2 regions of the Enterococcus sp. CR-Ec1 genome follow, and region 2 is predicted to be linked to the other one. Evidence: a T-box and tRNA genes for the amino acid it is inferred to sense, from the RefSeq annotation. Region 2 holds a T-box; the other holds one or more tRNA genes.
The links. The T-box of region 2 lies ahead of leuS (leucine--tRNA ligase). A T-box ahead of a tRNA ligase gene usually reads a tRNA of that ligase, here a tRNA-Leu.

Region 1 (8,069 bases), 770 kb from region 2:
GAGGAAAAGAAAATGACCATCAATCATAGAAATCTTGAATTTGGGTTAGATACTTTTGGCGATCTAGCCTTTGATGATACAACGAAAGAACGGATCAGTTACAGCGAATCGTTGCGCAATATCGTAGCGGAAGGAAAATTAGCCGATGAAGTCGGCATCGATGTCATTGCCTTAGGGGAGCACCATCGGGAAGAATATTCGATCTCAAGTCCTGATACGGTACTAGCGGCTTTAGCAATGGTTACCAAAACCATCAAATTAGGTACCGGTGTAACTGTCTTGAGTTCGGATGATCCCGTGCGGGTCTACGAACGGTTCGCGACCGTTGATGCGTTGTCGAACGGTCGCGCACAAATCATGCTGGGACGAGGATCTTTTACTGAATCATTCCCTCTATTCGGCTATGACTTGCAAGATTATGAAGAACTATTTGAAGAAAAAACAGCGATGTTCAGTGAATTGAGAAAAGGCAAACCATTAACTTGGGAAGGCAAGTTCACGCAATCCTTAAAAAATGCCGACGTTTTTCCAAAAATCGAGGGACACCAATTAGATACCTATGTGGGTGTCGGTGGAACCCCTGAATCGATCATTCGTGCCGTCCGTTATGGGTTTCCCGTTATGTTAGCGATCATCGGTGGCGAACCTGCTCGTTTTGCGCCCTATGTTGATCTGTATAAGAAGGCAGCGCAGCAATTGGGGCAACCGATTCTGCCAATCGGCATGCACTCCCATGGTGTGATCGCCGACACCGACGAAGAAGCCTATGAAATCGGCTGGAACTACATCAAAAAGAGCATGGACAAAATCGGTCTTGATCGCGGCTGGCCAGCCATGAGCAAAGAGCGCTTTGACTTTGAAGTCGAACATGGATCTTACTATGTAGGCAGTCCAGAAACCGTGGCGCAAAAAATCGCCCGTATGATGCCGCAAGTCGGTGTAGAACGCTTTGATCTGGTTTACGGTACTGGCGGACAGCTGCAAAAAGACCGTTTCAAAACGATTGAATTGTATGGAACCAAAGTGATTCCACGGGTGAAAGAATTGTTGGCAGCAGGTGATGGCAATGCCTAAAACCATCGGTATTTTAGGCGCAGGCAAGTTAGGCTTAGCGCTCGCAAATCTTGGTGCCCAGGCGGGCTATCGGGTCTTGATTGCTAGTACGAAGCCAGCAGAAAAAATCGCCTTGTCCGTTTCTGTGTTGGCTCCGGGAGCAATCGCAAAAAATGCCGCTGAAGTGATGGCGGAAGCTCAAACGATCATTTTGGCCATTCCGTTGAGTAAGTACCAACAGCTGCCGGCAGAAGCTTTGGCTGGTAAGCTAGTGATCGATGCCATGAATTATTGGTGGGAAGTCGATGGCAAAGAAACAGAATACTCATCGATCGAGCAGACTTCTTCGGAACGTGTGCAACGCTATTTTTCCCAAAGTAAAGTAGTCAAAGGATTCAATCATATGGGGTACCACGACATCCAAGAGGAATCCTTGCTGACGAGAACGGCTGCTCAAGGAACTGCCAAAAAAGCCATCGCCATTGCTGGTGATGACCAAACCGCCCTCGATCAGACAGACGAAATCGTTGACGCTTTCGGCTTTGATCCCTTTCCTATCGGTGCTTTAGCTAATGGCATCATGTTGGAACCCGGCAGTCCTTTCTTTGGTGCCAATCAAACCAAAGAGGGATTGACGGCATTGATGAAGGAGTTTTGGAGCAGTGAGAAAGGGCAAGCGTTTCTGGCGCGTCCTTCCGCTGTGAGTAACAAGCAGCAGGCTTCGCAGTAAAAGAGCCGCCTCCATGTACGACTGGATACGATAAAAACAACCCTCTTCTCAAAAAAGAAGAGGGTTTTTCCCATCCAGTCAAATCAGCACGTGGTCGCTAAAAAATACAATGTGATTGTTACGATTGTGATTCGTAAGCAGTGGTTGTTACGTTTACGTCTCTGCCAGACGTTCCATAGTGTACATATCAGCCTGTACCTGCTTTGTGCTCGCCTTTGACACCCACCCATATTGATTAAAGATCGACCAGCCAGTTGGTTTGTTGGATCTTTCCATCTAATTCTCGCAGCTGCTTGGCGGTCGCATTCAATTGCTCCGTTAGCGTTTTTGTATCGATCGTACGCACCAGTCGAATTTCGTTGCGACCTATTCGGGGAGCTGCTTTGGTTTCATCCAGTGCTTGCGTTAGCAGTGCATGCTTGCGGCGCAGCTGTTCTCGCTGTTCTAGTGCTTCCATCAGCAATAACGCACTATCTGCTAAAGAGGCAGTCGCATTTTTCCGATTGATGGCAACGACTAATTCTGAATATTGTTGATTGATCTCATCGTATTCCTTGAACAATTCTGTGATACTACGATCCAAGGTATCGCCTTCTTGGACTAACACACTGCTAGAGATCTCGTTACGTAATTGAAACAGACGATTGTTCAAATCCCGTCTTAAAAGTAACGCTTCTGCTAATTTCATTTTGGCACACTCCTTTTTACAAATGAGAACAGCTTATCTAGTTCTTATCCTAGAGAAGAACGTGATGAAAGGCAAGCAAGATGCAAAAAAAGGTCTGCCAGAAAAATCATAAAAAACTGAATATTCGCAATTCTTGTTGACTTCCAAAAACACCAATAGTATACTTTATAACAATCATGAAATAGACAAAAAAACGTCATTTACCTGTTTTTTAGATAAAAAGAAAGACGATGAAGAGAAGAGTAGCTTTGGAATCTGTTAGAAGAGAACCCGGATGGTGAGAAAGGGCAGCAGAAAAAAAGTGAAGATGAGCTCTGAGTGATCTGATTTGTTCACGCAAATCAGACGGAAAGCAGCCGTTATCGTGCCAAGTATCTTAGCGTACTGTTGAGGTGCCATTTGTGAGGATGGTGCGAAAAAGGGTGGTAACACGAAAATCTCGTCCCTTTGTTTGTCAAAATTGATAAGCAAAGGGATGAGGTTTTTTCTTTTTATCGATGAATGCGTTTTTTGCCGTCATGAAAAACACTTGCGTTGGTTGCGCAATCACATAGGAGGAAGAATGGAAATGATCTGGAAGAAGCGTTTATTGGTTGCAGCAGGAGTGATTGGGTTGACCCTTTCCGGCTGCACGACAACAGGAAATACCGAGGGATCAGAGGCTGAAACTAACGGAGCGCCGAATCAAGCGATTGCGGTGAGTCTACCGGCTGAGCTGACGACTCTCGATACGACTCAAACGACGGATAAAGCAACATTTACCATCGTTCAACATTTATTCGAAGGGCTTTACCGTTTCGATGAAAACAGTGAACCAGTTCCGGGCTTGGCAGAAGGAGTCGAAATCAGTGAAGATGGCAAAACCTATACCTTTACCTTGCGAGAGGATGCGAAGTGGAGCAATGGCGAAGCGATCACTTCAGCTGACTTTGCTTATTCGTGGAAAAAGTTAGTCGATCCAGCAACGATGGGACCTAACGCCTATTTGTTAGATAATGTAGTTAATAGTAAAGACATTCGTGAAGGCAATGCTGATATAGAAACGATTGGTCTGGAGACCCCAGATGACGCGACCTTTATCGTGCAGTTGGAGCAGCCACAGCCATCCTTTTTATCCTTGATTTCCATCGGCTGGTTGGCACCGCAAAACCAAGCCTTTGTTGAAGAAAAAGGTGATACCTATGCTCGTACAAGTGAAGATTTGCTGTATTCTGGTCCCTTTACCTTGACCGATTGGCAACAGACTGGGGATGAGTGGACATTGGTGAAAAATGACCAATACTATGATGCTGATGTCGTTCAATTGGAGGAGATCAAAGGCTCCACCATCAAAGAAGAAAATACTGGGATCCAATTGTTTGAAAGCGGCGACCTGGATTTGCAAAAAATCAGTGGGATCTACGTTCAACAATATGGAGACAATGAAGAGCTAGTTACGCAAAATGATGTTGCGAACTTTTTCTTAGACTTTAACAAAACGGCCAACGATGCCTTGTCAAATGTTCATGTGCGTAAAGCGATCGCGTTGGCGATCGACAAAGAAAGTCTCGTGGATAATGTGTTGAACGATGGAGCGAAAGTTTTAAACGGGCTGGTCCCCACCGGCTTAGCTACGAATCCAAATACTGGCGAAGATTTTCGAGCATATAGCGGTGATTACAACTTGTATGATTTAGAGGCGGCCAAGGAAGAGTGGGAAAAAGCCCAAGCGGAAATTGGCGAAAGTACGACGTTGCGTTTATTAGTGACAGATGATGACAATGGTCAAAAAATCGGGGAGTACTTGCAAAGCCAACTGCAAGAAAACTTGCCAGGCTTGTCGATCTCCATCAACAAACAGCCACGTGCCAGCTTGAATCAATCAAGAGCAAATAGTGATTACGAGCTTTCCGTTTCTGGCTGGATCGCTGGAAGTAGTGACATGGATATGTTCTTTATCTTATACAAAAATGGCGCTTCCTTTAACTACGGCGGCTATGTCAACGAAGAATATACGGCATTGACGGAAGATGCTCGCACCCTTCATGCCAATGACCCCGATCAATATTTTGAAGATTACAAAGCGGCAGAAGAAATATTGTTGGAACAAGATGCTGCGCAAGTCCCTTTATACCAGAGTGCTTCAAATTATCTGATCAAATCAAATGTAAAAGACATCCAATTCCCAGCCTATGGCGCGCATTTCTTTTTCCGCACCGCCTATGTCAGTGAATAAGGAGAAAGATAGCTGAATGAAGAGCGCATGTTTATTCGATGAACATGCGCTTTTTGCAACAAAAAAAGCAGTTCAGAAAGCTGAACTGCTAAATGCGGAAGATGGGAGTTGAACCCACACGAGATAAACTCACACGCGCCTGAAGCGTGCGCGTCTGCCATTCCGCCACTTCCGCATAAGATAAAGATAATCCTTTCTAGGAAGAAATGCAAGTCCAATCTCACAAAAAGGAGCCCGCCAGCGGGGACTGGCGGGATAGGAGTAAAAATGAAAAAGTGTTAGGGTTGTTTGTTGGTATGCATTTATAATAGCGTGTAAATGTGAAAAAAAATTGACGAATCAAACAGAATTCTGAGAAGAAATCGCCAAGAAAAAGTGAAACTAGATAAAACAATCAGAAGACAAAAAGGAGCCCGCCAGCGGGGACTGACGGGATAGGAGTAAAAATGAAAAAGTGTTAGGGTTGTTTGTTGGTATGCATTTATAATAGCGTGAAAATGTGAAAAAAAGTTGACGAATCAAACAGAATTCTGAGAAGAAATCGCCAAGAAAAAGTGAAACCATGTAAAACAGTCAGAAGACAAAAAGGAGCCCGCCAGCGGGGACTGGCGGGAAGGAGTAAAAATGAAAAAGTGTTAGGGTTGTTTGTTGGTATACAAGTATCATACCGAGAAAATATGAAGAATTTTCGAGCGAAATTTAGGAATTGCGTGAATCTTTTGACAAATTATGCCTTCTGTTTGAATTTTTTCTTAAAAGAGAATTGACAAAAGGCACAAGCTTTGATAATTTAAATGAAACAAAATGCAAACGCGATGAAAAAGAAAGTAGAATCAAGGAAGTTGTCTAGCAGAGAGTTCCGGTAGGTGGGAAGGAACGACAACGAATGATTTGAAAATGACTTTGGAGCGGATTTTCTGACTAATTAGGAAAATACGGTTGCCCCGTTAACAAGCGACAGTCTCCGAGTGTTTTCGGGTACTGAATGAGGTGAAGCCTGTGAAGGTTTTGCAGATTAAGGTGGTACCGCAGGTGATGCCCTTAGCTTTGGCTAAGGGCTTTTTTTGTGTCTGCACGGTCAGCTGTTTCAAGCGCAGGTTTTGTTAAAAAGGAGAAAGGTTGTTGGGAGGAGAGAAAAATGCACAAATTAGTGGTTCAAACCGATTTTGGTTTGCAAGATGGAGCGGTTAATGCGATGTACGGGGTAGCTTATCAAGTGGCACCAGAGCTGGTCATTGCTGATTTGACTCATGAGATCGAGCCATACAACATTCATGATGCCAGCTATCGTCTGCTGCAAAGCGTCACCTATTGGCCGGCAGGAACGGTCTTTGTTTCAGTGGTCGATCCTGGCGTAGGGTCTGATCGACGAAGTGTGGTTGCCAAGTTGGCGACCGGACAGTTGGTTTTGACACCAGATAATGGCACACTGACCTATTTAGCGACTTATATCGGAATCACTGAACTACGGGTGATCAATGAGGCAACTGAGCGGTTGGCAGGATCAGCCGAAAGCCATACATTTCATGGTCGGGATGTTTATATGTATAACGCCGCGCGTCTCGCCAGTGGCGCCATCAGCTTTGATGAGCTAGGAACACCCGAACCTAAAGAAGCGATCCAAGTCTTTGCCATTGAAAAGCCAAGCCAAACAGCAGAAACGATCACTGGCACGATCGATATTCTTGATATTCGTTTTGGTTCGTTGTGGACGAATATTCCCCATACGTTCTTTAAGCAATGGCAGGTACAGTACAATGAGCCGCTGCTCGTCAGTATTTATTACCAAGATACGCTGCGTTATCAAGAAGAAGTGCGTTTCGGACGCTCTTTTGCGCAAGTGTCGGAAAATGAACCTGTCTTATATGTCAATTCCCTATTGAATATTGGTTTAGGGCTCAACTTGGCTTCATTTGCTGAAACCTATAAAATCGGGACTGGCACGAATTGGAAAATTACCCTCAAAAAAAGGAGAAATGAAAAATGAATCAATCAAAATTTACAGTAAAACACATTGTTGCTATCGGAATCGGTGCTGCCGTCTTTTTCGTCTTAAAACGTTTCGTCACGATTCCGACTGGTTTTCCAAATACAGATATCGCCACAGCCTATCCTTTCTTGGCATTAGTAGGCGTTGTCTACGGTCCAATCGTTGCTGGTTTAGCGGGCTTTATCGGCCATGCCCTAGGAGATTTGACGACTTATGGTCCGTGGTGGTCTTGGATCGCCGCCTCTGGGATCTTAGGGGTGTTCTTCGGACTTTTGACTCGTTGGATTCCAATCCAGCAAGGAACCTTTGGCGCTAAAGAAATTCGGACCTTCTTGATTGGTGAATCGATCGCAAATTTGGTCGTCTGGGTGATCATTGCCCCAATCGGTGATATTTTGATCTATGGCGAACCAGCGAACAAAGTCTTTGCGCAAGGAGTCATTGCGGGATTGACCAACACAGTCGTAACTGGGATAATCGGAGTGATCCTGCTAAAAGCCTATGCCCAAACCAAAACCAAAAAAGGCAGCTTGAGCAAGGAATCCTAAACAAAGAAATGTGTGAAGGCTAAAAAATGAAACAAAAAATCATTCAATTTACGAATTTTTCTTTCCAATATGATGCACAAGCGGAACCGACCTTGAAAAACATCGATCTAACGATCTATGAAGGAGAAAAAGTCCTGATCGTCGGTGCTAGCGGTTCTGGCAAAAGTACATTAGGAAAATGTTTGAACGGTTTGATCCCGCAAAATGACGAAGGTAGTAGTACCGGAGCATTGACGATCGGTACCAATGCCTTTGGGCAAGCTTCCATCTACGAGCTGTCTTTGACCGTCGGCACGGTGCTGCAAGACACCGATAGCCAATTTGTAGGCTTGACCGTAGCAGAAGATATCGTGTTTTCCTTGGAAAACGATCAGCGTAGTCAAGCTGTGATGCAGGAGGCGCTGCGCGTTTGGGCAGAAAAGACCGACTTAATGGATCATTTGGCAAAAAAACCGCAGGAATTATCGGGTGGCCAAAAGCAGCGTGTTTCAATGGCAGGTGTTTTGATCGATGAAACACCGATTCTACTGTTTGATGAGCCGCTAGCCAACTTAGATCCGCAAACAGGTGTGGAAGCCATCAAAATGATCGACCAGCTGTATCAAGAGAAGCGTTTTACTACCATCATCATCGAACATCGCTTAGAAGAAGTGTTAGCCGCCGCTGTCGATCGCATCATCGTGATGGAAGAAGGCCGCATCATTGCCGACAGTACACCGAATGAACTATTAAAAACGGAAATGCTGCAGCAAGTCGGCATTCGTGAACCACTGTATTTAGCCGCCTTAAAAAAAGCGGGGGTTCCTGTGACCGATGCTGCTGATTTGGTCGCGGTAGAAGCATTT
Region 2 (8,069 bases):
GCTGGCGGAAAAGCCCAATCTCGCCGAGCAGATATGGGACGAGCGCTAGGAGAATATGCGGACAAAGTCTACCTGACCAGCGATGATCCTGATTTTGAAGAAGCAGCTGCGATCGCAAAAGAAATTGCAGATGCTATCACCAATCCTGAAGTTGCCATCATTCATGAGATGGATCGGGCTCAAGCCGTCAAATTGGCGATCGCTGAAGCAGACGGTCGTGATATCGTGATTATTGCGGGCAAAGGCGCCGAACAATACTTGAAAGTCGCTGGAAAAAAAGTCCCTTACATCGGTGACTTGACCTTAGCGCAGCAGCAAGCCAAGCACCAATAGCAACAAGTTGTCTCAACAAAAAAAGCTTTCAGATGATCCATTAAATCATCTGAAAGCTTTTTTCGGCTCTATAATTTATGGGACTGATGAATCAGAATTGATTCTTCAGTCCCATTTTCATTTTAGGTATTAAAAAACATATCGTTCTCTAGTATGATTAAATCACCACAAAATAAACAACTGAGAGGACGATATGCTATATGAATGATTCTATCAAAAAAATGCTGAGAATAATAGAGAAAGATTTGATGATTATAGAGGTCTCTTACGAGACCCTTCAGAAGAAAAAGACGTTGGTCGTCGATGCTGTTCTCTCGCCTGCTCCTCGTGCTTGTAGAAGTTGTGGTTCTACTGTGGTAGATGGAAACGGGAAAGCAATTATAGTGAAAAATGGGAAGAAGGAAACGATTGTCCGTTTTGAACAATACAATCATATGCCTTTGGTTATGCGCCTAAAAAAACAGCGCTATACCTGTAAAAACTGCCGAACCCATTGGACTGCTCAAAGTTATTTTGTCCAACCCAGACATTCAATCGCAAATCATGTTAGATATAAAATTGCTTCTTTACTGACTGAAAAAGTATCTTTATCTTTTATTGCGAAAAGCTGTCAGGTATCTTTGACCACCGTTATTCGTACATTGAAAGAGTTTAAAAGCTATTTACCAAAGCAATCTAAGAAGATTCTCCCCAGAGTATTGATGGTTGATGAATTTCGTTCGCATGCTTCCATAGAAGATAAAATGAGCTTTATTTGCGCAGATGGCGAAACAGGAAAATTAATAGATGTTTTGCCTACGCGTAAATTACCTCGATTAACAAGCTATTTCTTAGGTTGTACCAATCCAGAAGAAGTAGAATTCTTGGTTACAGACATGAACGCTGCCTACTTCCAGCTCACCAAACGTGTTCTGCCAAATGCGAAAATAGTGATTGATCGGTTTCATATTGTCAAACACATGAATCAAGCGTTCAATGGGTTGCGTATCCGTGAAATGAATGAACTTCGTAAAGTAGGACAGAAAAGCCAGGCAGAAAAACTGAAAAAGAACTGGCGCTTTTTGCTAAAAAATCGTGCAAACATCAACCATTATGAATACAAAACATGGAAAAGTTTCCGAGCACCAAAATACCCATTTCTTACTGAAGCAATGATGATTGATCGATTGCTTGAGTTTTCTACGCCCCTGAAGGAGGCGTATCCCTTTTTTCATGAATTAGTTGAAGCCTTTCGAGACAAAGACCCTGACTTATTTTTCTGCATATTGGCAGAACTTCCCGAAACGTTAGATGACGGCTTTCGGGAGAAGCTTCAAAACCTTCTGACCTATGAAGAAGGCATCACCAACGCAATGATCTATCCTTATTCCAATGGAAAAATAGAAGCGAAGAATACCCACATAAAGACAATGAAACGAGTATCCTACGGATTTAAATCATTCGAGAACATGAGAATTAGAATCTTTTTGATCAATCAATTAATCAATGTAAGATAACAAAAAATCTGAGCCAGAATGCGGTTCATTCTGACCCAGATTTGATTTTGCACAACTCATCAGTCCTTATTGACAAAGAGCCCTTTTTTCCTGTGTGATTAAGGTTGTTCATCTTCGTAAGTCTCATAGACATAGGGTGCGCCATCATAACGGAATTCTGTTGAAATGGCAGCGTCAAGGTCTTCGGTAAACATTCGCTTGCTGAAAGGAAACAAAAAGACTTGCCCTTCTTTGGCATCTTCGGCTGCTAAACGGTAAAACAGCTCTTCTTCTGTTAATTGTTGATTCAACTGTTCCAAGACATCGGCAGTGACTGCCTCTTCTTCATAGCCAGGTTTGGCAATCCGTGCATAATCTTCAAAAAAAGCCGTTTGGCCTTCAAATGATTGATACTCCATGTAAGTCCCCTCTTTCTTTTCTCTTTCTTTATTATACGAGAGTCTGTGAGGATCAGCGAATAATATGATCGCTAACAAGCGGAAATTTGGCTTTTTTAGCGCTTAAATATGTCAGAAACATTTCAAGTGTATTACGAATCAATTATTTGACAAAATCAGATTGAACACGTATCCAAATTTTGTATAATGATACATAGAGACTATAAAAGGGGCAAATGTAATGAACAACGCAAAGAAAAAATTATTCGTCGGTACTGGTGCTGCAATTGGTTTTGTCGCAATCGTTGCTATGATGGCTCAGTTCATGATTTCCAATCATCTATTTGGCGGAAGTGATGCTTCATCAGAAATTTTCACTCGCGCTACGTATCCAAACGGCTTTCTACTAGTGATCTTGATTCCATTGGTCGCAACAGCCGCTTTGTTCTATGGGATCATTCGCAAAAAATAACAAAAAAGTGTTGCTGAGAACCACTCAGTAACACTTTTTTTCTTTGTCGCTACCAAAAAGCTGCCTAACAGACCATTGTCCTGTTAGGCAGCTACTTTTTTAGCGTTTAGTTTGCAACGATATTAACCAATTTATTGGGTACGACGATCACTTTGCGGATCGTTTTTCCTTGGAGCTGTTCTTGGACAAGTTCGTTTTCTTGGGCCAATTGTTCAAGCACTGCTTTTTCTGCGTCTGCTGGAACCATTGCTTTGGCACGAACTTTGCCGTTGACTTGAAAGACGACTTCGATCTCATCTTCCACTAGGGCACTTTCGTCATAGGTTGGCCAAGGCACATAAGAGATCCCATGGTCATTCCCGAGGATCGACCAGAGCTCTTCACCGATATGCGGTGCGATTGGAGCCAATAGCTGCACAAATCCTTCGACATACTCGTAAGGTAAGGCATCAGCTTTATACGCTTCATTGACGAAGACCATCAATTGGGAAATCGCCGTATTGAAATGCAGCTGTTCATAATCTTCCGTCACTTTTTTAACCGTTTGGTTATACACCTTCGACAATTTTCCATCGTTGAATGTCGTGATGCGGTCGCGCATTTTGCCATTTTCATCGACGATCAAGCGCCACACGCGATCCAAGAATTTGCGACTGCCTTCAAGGCCATTCTCATTCCAGGCGATCGATGCATCCAATGGTCCCATAAACATTTCATATAGACGCAAAGTATCTGCACCGTATTGATTGATGACATCATCTGGATTGACGACGTTGCCGCGGGATTTCGACATTTTTTCATTGTTTTCCCCAAGGATCATCCCTTGGTTGAACAATTTTTCAAATGGTTCTTTCGTTGGTACGACACCGATATCATACAAGAATTTATGCCAGAAGCGAGCATAAAGCAAATGCAAGACAGCGTGTTCCGCCCCACCGATATAAATATCGACTGGCATCCAGCGTTTCAATTTATCATAGTCTGCCAAAACAGACTTATTATGAGGATCGATAAAGCGTAAGAAATACCATGAGCTTCCTGCCCATTGTGGCATCGTATTGGTTTCGCGACGTCCTTTTTTCCCAGTTTCTGGATCGGTGACATTGACCCAATCCGTGACATTAGCTAATGGCGATTCCCCGGTACCGCTTGGTTTGATATTGTCGGTTTTTGGCAAACGCAATGGCAGCTGATCTTCAGCAAGCGCTGTGGTCGTCCCATCTTCCCAATGGATGATTGGGATTGGTTCACCCCAATACCGTTGGCGAGAGAACAACCAATCGCGAAGACGATAGCTGACTTCTTTTTTCCCAACATGGTTTTCTTCCAACCATGCGACCATTTTTTCAATGGCGGTCTCTTTGTCTAGCCCATCCAAAAAGTCTGAATTGATATGCAGTCCATCTTCGGTATAGGCAGATTCTTCCACGTTGCCCCCTGCCAATACAGGAATGATCTCTAAACCGAATGTTTTGGCAAATTCGTGGTCACGTTCGTCATGGGCAGGAACCGCCATGATCGCACCTGTTCCATAAGAAGCCAAAACGTAATCGGCGATCCAAATCGGGATCTCTTTGCCATTCACGGGATTGATGGCATAGGCACCAGTGAAGACACCGGTTTTTTCTTTGGCCAAATCTGTTCGGTTCAAATCAGATTTTTTCGATGCTTCTTCTACATAGGCATCAATGGCTGCTTTTTGTTCTGGGGTAGTGATTTGAGCCACTAGCTCATGTTCTGGTGCCAATACAGCGTAGGTCGCACCAAACAAGGTATCTGGGCGAGTCGTAAAGACGGTAAAGTCTTTTTCCATCCCTGCCACTTTAAACGTTACGTTGGCTCCGACAGAACGTCCGATCCAATTGCGTTGCATTTCTTTGATGCTTTCTGGCCAATCAACTTCTTCTAAATCGTCCAACAAACGATCAGCATATGCCGTGATTTTTAGCATCCATTGGCGCATCGGTTTGCGGATCACATCATAGCCGCCCCGTTCGCTCTTGCCGTCAATGACTTCTTCATTGGCGATCACAGTTCCAAGCTCTGGTACCCAATTTACCGGAACTTCGGCTTCATAAGCTAACCCTTTTTCATAAAGCTTGGTAAAGATCCATTGGGTCCACTTGTAATATTCAGGATCTGTCGTATTGATTTCACGATTCCAGTCATAGCTGAACCCTAGCGCATTGATTTGACGGCGGAAGGTCTCAATATTTTTCTTCGTAAATTCCGCTGGATCATTTCCTGTATCTAGTGCATATTGTTCGGCAGGCAGACCAAAGGCATCCCAGCCCATTGGGTGCAGTACATTGTACCCTTGGCTGCGTTTGAAGCGGCTCAAGATATCCGTAGCCGTATAGCCTTCTGGATGTCCGACATGTAATCCTTGTCCGGATGGATATGGGAACATATCTAGCGCATAAAATTTTGGTTTGTCCGGCTCATCATGGGTGTTGAACTCATTTTTCTTTGCCCAATATTTTTGCCATTTTTTTTCGATTTCTTTGTGATTGTAATTCACGATGGACTCCTCCTAAAAATTGGTGCTTTGCTCGTCAAATCAACCAGCAAAACTTAAAAAAAGTCCTATAAAAATCGCTATGATTTTTATAGGACGTTATCAACGTGGTACCACCTAAGTTTATCTGCTCCTCAAAAAAGCAGACCTCGATGTTTTAACGGCCATCGCCGTATCTGCCTAGCCAAATCAGGTTCAGTCAGATATCACTCGAAGACGAGTTCGAAAGGTGTGCTGTGCATTTCCACCAACCATGCACTCTCTAAAAGTCCCACCGTACTTCTACTATTCCTTCTCAAACGTGAAAGTTTCTTTGCACTTATCCTAACAAAAATCATTAGGAATAGCAATCTATTTTACCCTAACTGTTTGTCCTGGGTAAATAAAGTTATTTTGAATATTGTTCCATTGAATAAATTGATCCGTCGTGATGCCAAACTTATCTGCGATCCCCCAAACGGAATCACCCGATGCGACCTTGTAAGTTCCATTTGTCGCTGAAGTGCTGGTAGTAGCTGTTGTGCCGCCTTGCTTGACGACCACCTTTTGTCCTGGATAGATAAAATCATTTTTGATGTTGTTCCAGTTGCGGAATTGGTCCATCGAAATCCCGTGTTTATTGGCAACTGACCAGACTGAATCACCCGCTGCCACCGTATAGGTGTTGCCTGCAGCACTGCTGCTGGTTTGGCTGCTGACGGTCGTGCTCGTTGTTGTACTTGTACTCGTTGCGGAACTACCACTGACGACAACTTTTTGTCCTGGGTAGACAAAATCATTTTTGATATTGTTCAAACTGCGAAATTGATCCATGGAGATCCCATGTTTGTTGGCGATCGACCAGACTGAATCACCCGCTGCCACTGTATAGGTACCGCCACTGCTTTGGCTAGCAGTTGATGCAGTGCTGACTGTCGTGGTACTGCTGGTATTCGTAGACGAACCACCGCTGACGACAACTTTTTGTCCTGGGTAGACAAAGTCATTTTTGATATTGTTCAAACTGCGGAATTGATCCATTGAAATCCCATGTTTATTGGCGATCGACCAGACTGAATCACCAGAAACTACGGTATAGGTGTTGCCTGATGTAGTTGCTGAAGTATTACGATTGACGATCGATACCGTAGAAGTTGCCGAAGTGCTTTGGGTGCTGCCGTTGACTTTCAACGTTTGCCCTGGATAAACAAAATCATTTTTGATGTTGTTCAAGCTGCGCAACTGGTCCATGGAGATGCCATGTTTGTTAGCGATCGACCATACAGAGTCGCCCGAAGCGACTGTATAGGTTTGACTGCCGCTCGTGCTGACAGCCGCCGTTGTAGTCGTAGTATTGGTTGATGCGCTAGCTGTGGCACCACCACCGGCATTGCCAGAAGCAGGTGTGTCGTATTGCGTCAAACCAAATTGTTGGATCACTGCATTCAGGGAAGAAGCATAATTGGGTGCAGTCGCATAGCGGCCTGCTAGCCATGCGGTTGCATCAAGATATGAAGTCGTATTGCTCTTCCAAGCGCCAGAATAATATGAAACGCCGCTTTGTAAAGAGGTTGAGCGTAAAGTACGTGCGTTATCTTCGAATGATTGCGTGTATGATGGGTAGCGCTTAAAGGGTTCATTCATAGTCAACCATTGATTGTTCAAGTACTCCAAAGTACTCATATAAACGGTTTGACCGTTGTAGCTGCCTTTGATCCCGAATAGATTATAATTCGGTGCTTTTGATAAACTGCTTCGGCCCCAACCACTTTCTAAAATGGCTTGTGCGATCATCACAGAAGCATATAAATCGTTGGCTTGTGCCACGGGCTGAGCGTAAGTAGCGATTTCGGCAATAAATGCGGAAGTATTCGGCGCGGCAAAATTGCTAGTAGAAACTTGGGCGATCGAGGTCTCTACGGCTTCTGCTTGAACCGATGACACCAATGGAGCTACAACAGAGCAAGCAGTCAGTGTCGTTCCTAAAACAACTGCACTTTTTTTGATCACTCGATACTTATCGCCCGATTGGTCTGCTTGACGATGTACTTTTCTTGATTGACTCGTGTTCATGTCCGTTATTCCTCCGTTTTTTCCTTATAGTGAACGTAGGTTTAGTATACAATTTCTTAAGAATTTATAAAAGGTATTTGAGCCGATTTCAGAAACTGTAAACTCTTTGTAATCAAACGAACATTTATTGAAATGAAGAGTTTGTATTTAACCCAACGAAAAATATTCCTTGGCAGTGGGATGCTCCCTGAATGGTTCCCTGCTTTTTCCGTCTTGCGATAAATGCTATAATACCTTCTAGATGTCTCTTTGCTTGAAGGGACAGAAATTCTCTAGAAACGAGGCTTTTCCATGCATAAAAAACTTTATTTTCAATTTGCCGGCAGCTGCTTTTTACTGCTGTTCGTTTTTCTCGGCTATCTCGTGAAATTTTATCCTACTTGGTTGGTCTCCTTTGACGAAACCTTGACTCGCATCATCCGCACCGGCTATCCGTTTTGGACACCGTTTTTTCTATGAGTCACAAAATTTGCGAATCCTACCACGATCATCTTGCTCTTTCTTGCTGTTTTAGCCGTTTTAGTGATCAATAAATATTATGCAGAAGCACTATGGCTCAGTATCGGCACCATCGGGATTGCCGGGCTCTTTAATCCATTGATCAAACTGGTCTTTTTACGGGAGCGACCAACCCTTGAACACTTAGTCACGGAATCAAGTTTTAGTTTCCCCAGCGGACACTCGACAGGCAGTATGGTTTTTTATGGGACATTGCTCTTCTTGGTCCCAGTTTTCTTCAAGCAGCCTTTTTGGCAATGGGGACTCCGTATTCTGCTAGGCCTATTGATCAGTTGTATCGGCATCAGCCGCATCTATGTTGG

Region 1: it encodes a tRNA-Leu, which carries the amino acid that the T-box ahead of leuS (leucine--tRNA ligase) is inferred to sense. The anticodon was not compared.

The regions. Positions count from the first base shown of each region.
Region 1 is NZ_CP025223.1:2,668,436-2,676,504, reverse strand. Features, by position in the region: gene CXM95_RS12860 (LLM class flavin-dependent oxidoreductase) at 13-1,074, shown strand; gene CXM95_RS12855 (NADPH-dependent F420 reductase) at 1,067-1,783, shown strand; gene CXM95_RS12850 (DIP1984 family protein) at 2,019-2,471, opposite strand; gene CXM95_RS12845 (peptide ABC transporter substrate-binding protein) at 3,034-4,686, shown strand; tRNA gene CXM95_RS12840 (tRNA-Leu) at 4,780-4,861, opposite strand; T-box leader at 5,493-5,732, shown strand; gene CXM95_RS12835 (SAM hydrolase/SAM-dependent halogenase family protein) at 5,825-6,673, shown strand; gene CXM95_RS12830 (ECF-type riboflavin transporter substrate-binding protein) at 6,670-7,224, shown strand; gene CXM95_RS12825 (ABC transporter ATP-binding protein) at 7,251-8,069, shown strand, end outside.
Region 2 is NZ_CP025223.1:3,437,876-3,445,944, forward strand. Features, by position in the region: gene murE (UDP-N-acetylmuramyl-tripeptide synthetase) at 1-333, shown strand, start outside; gene CXM95_RS16455 (ISL3 family transposase) at 534-1,829, shown strand; gene CXM95_RS16460 (DUF5960 family protein) at 1,928-2,227, opposite strand; gene CXM95_RS16465 (hypothetical protein) at 2,448-2,678, shown strand; gene leuS (leucine--tRNA ligase) at 2,785-5,199, opposite strand; T-box leader at 5,286-5,505, opposite strand; gene CXM95_RS16475 (muramidase family protein) at 5,548-7,248, opposite strand; partial or broken gene CXM95_RS16480 (phosphatase PAP2 family protein) at 7,540-8,069, shown strand, end outside.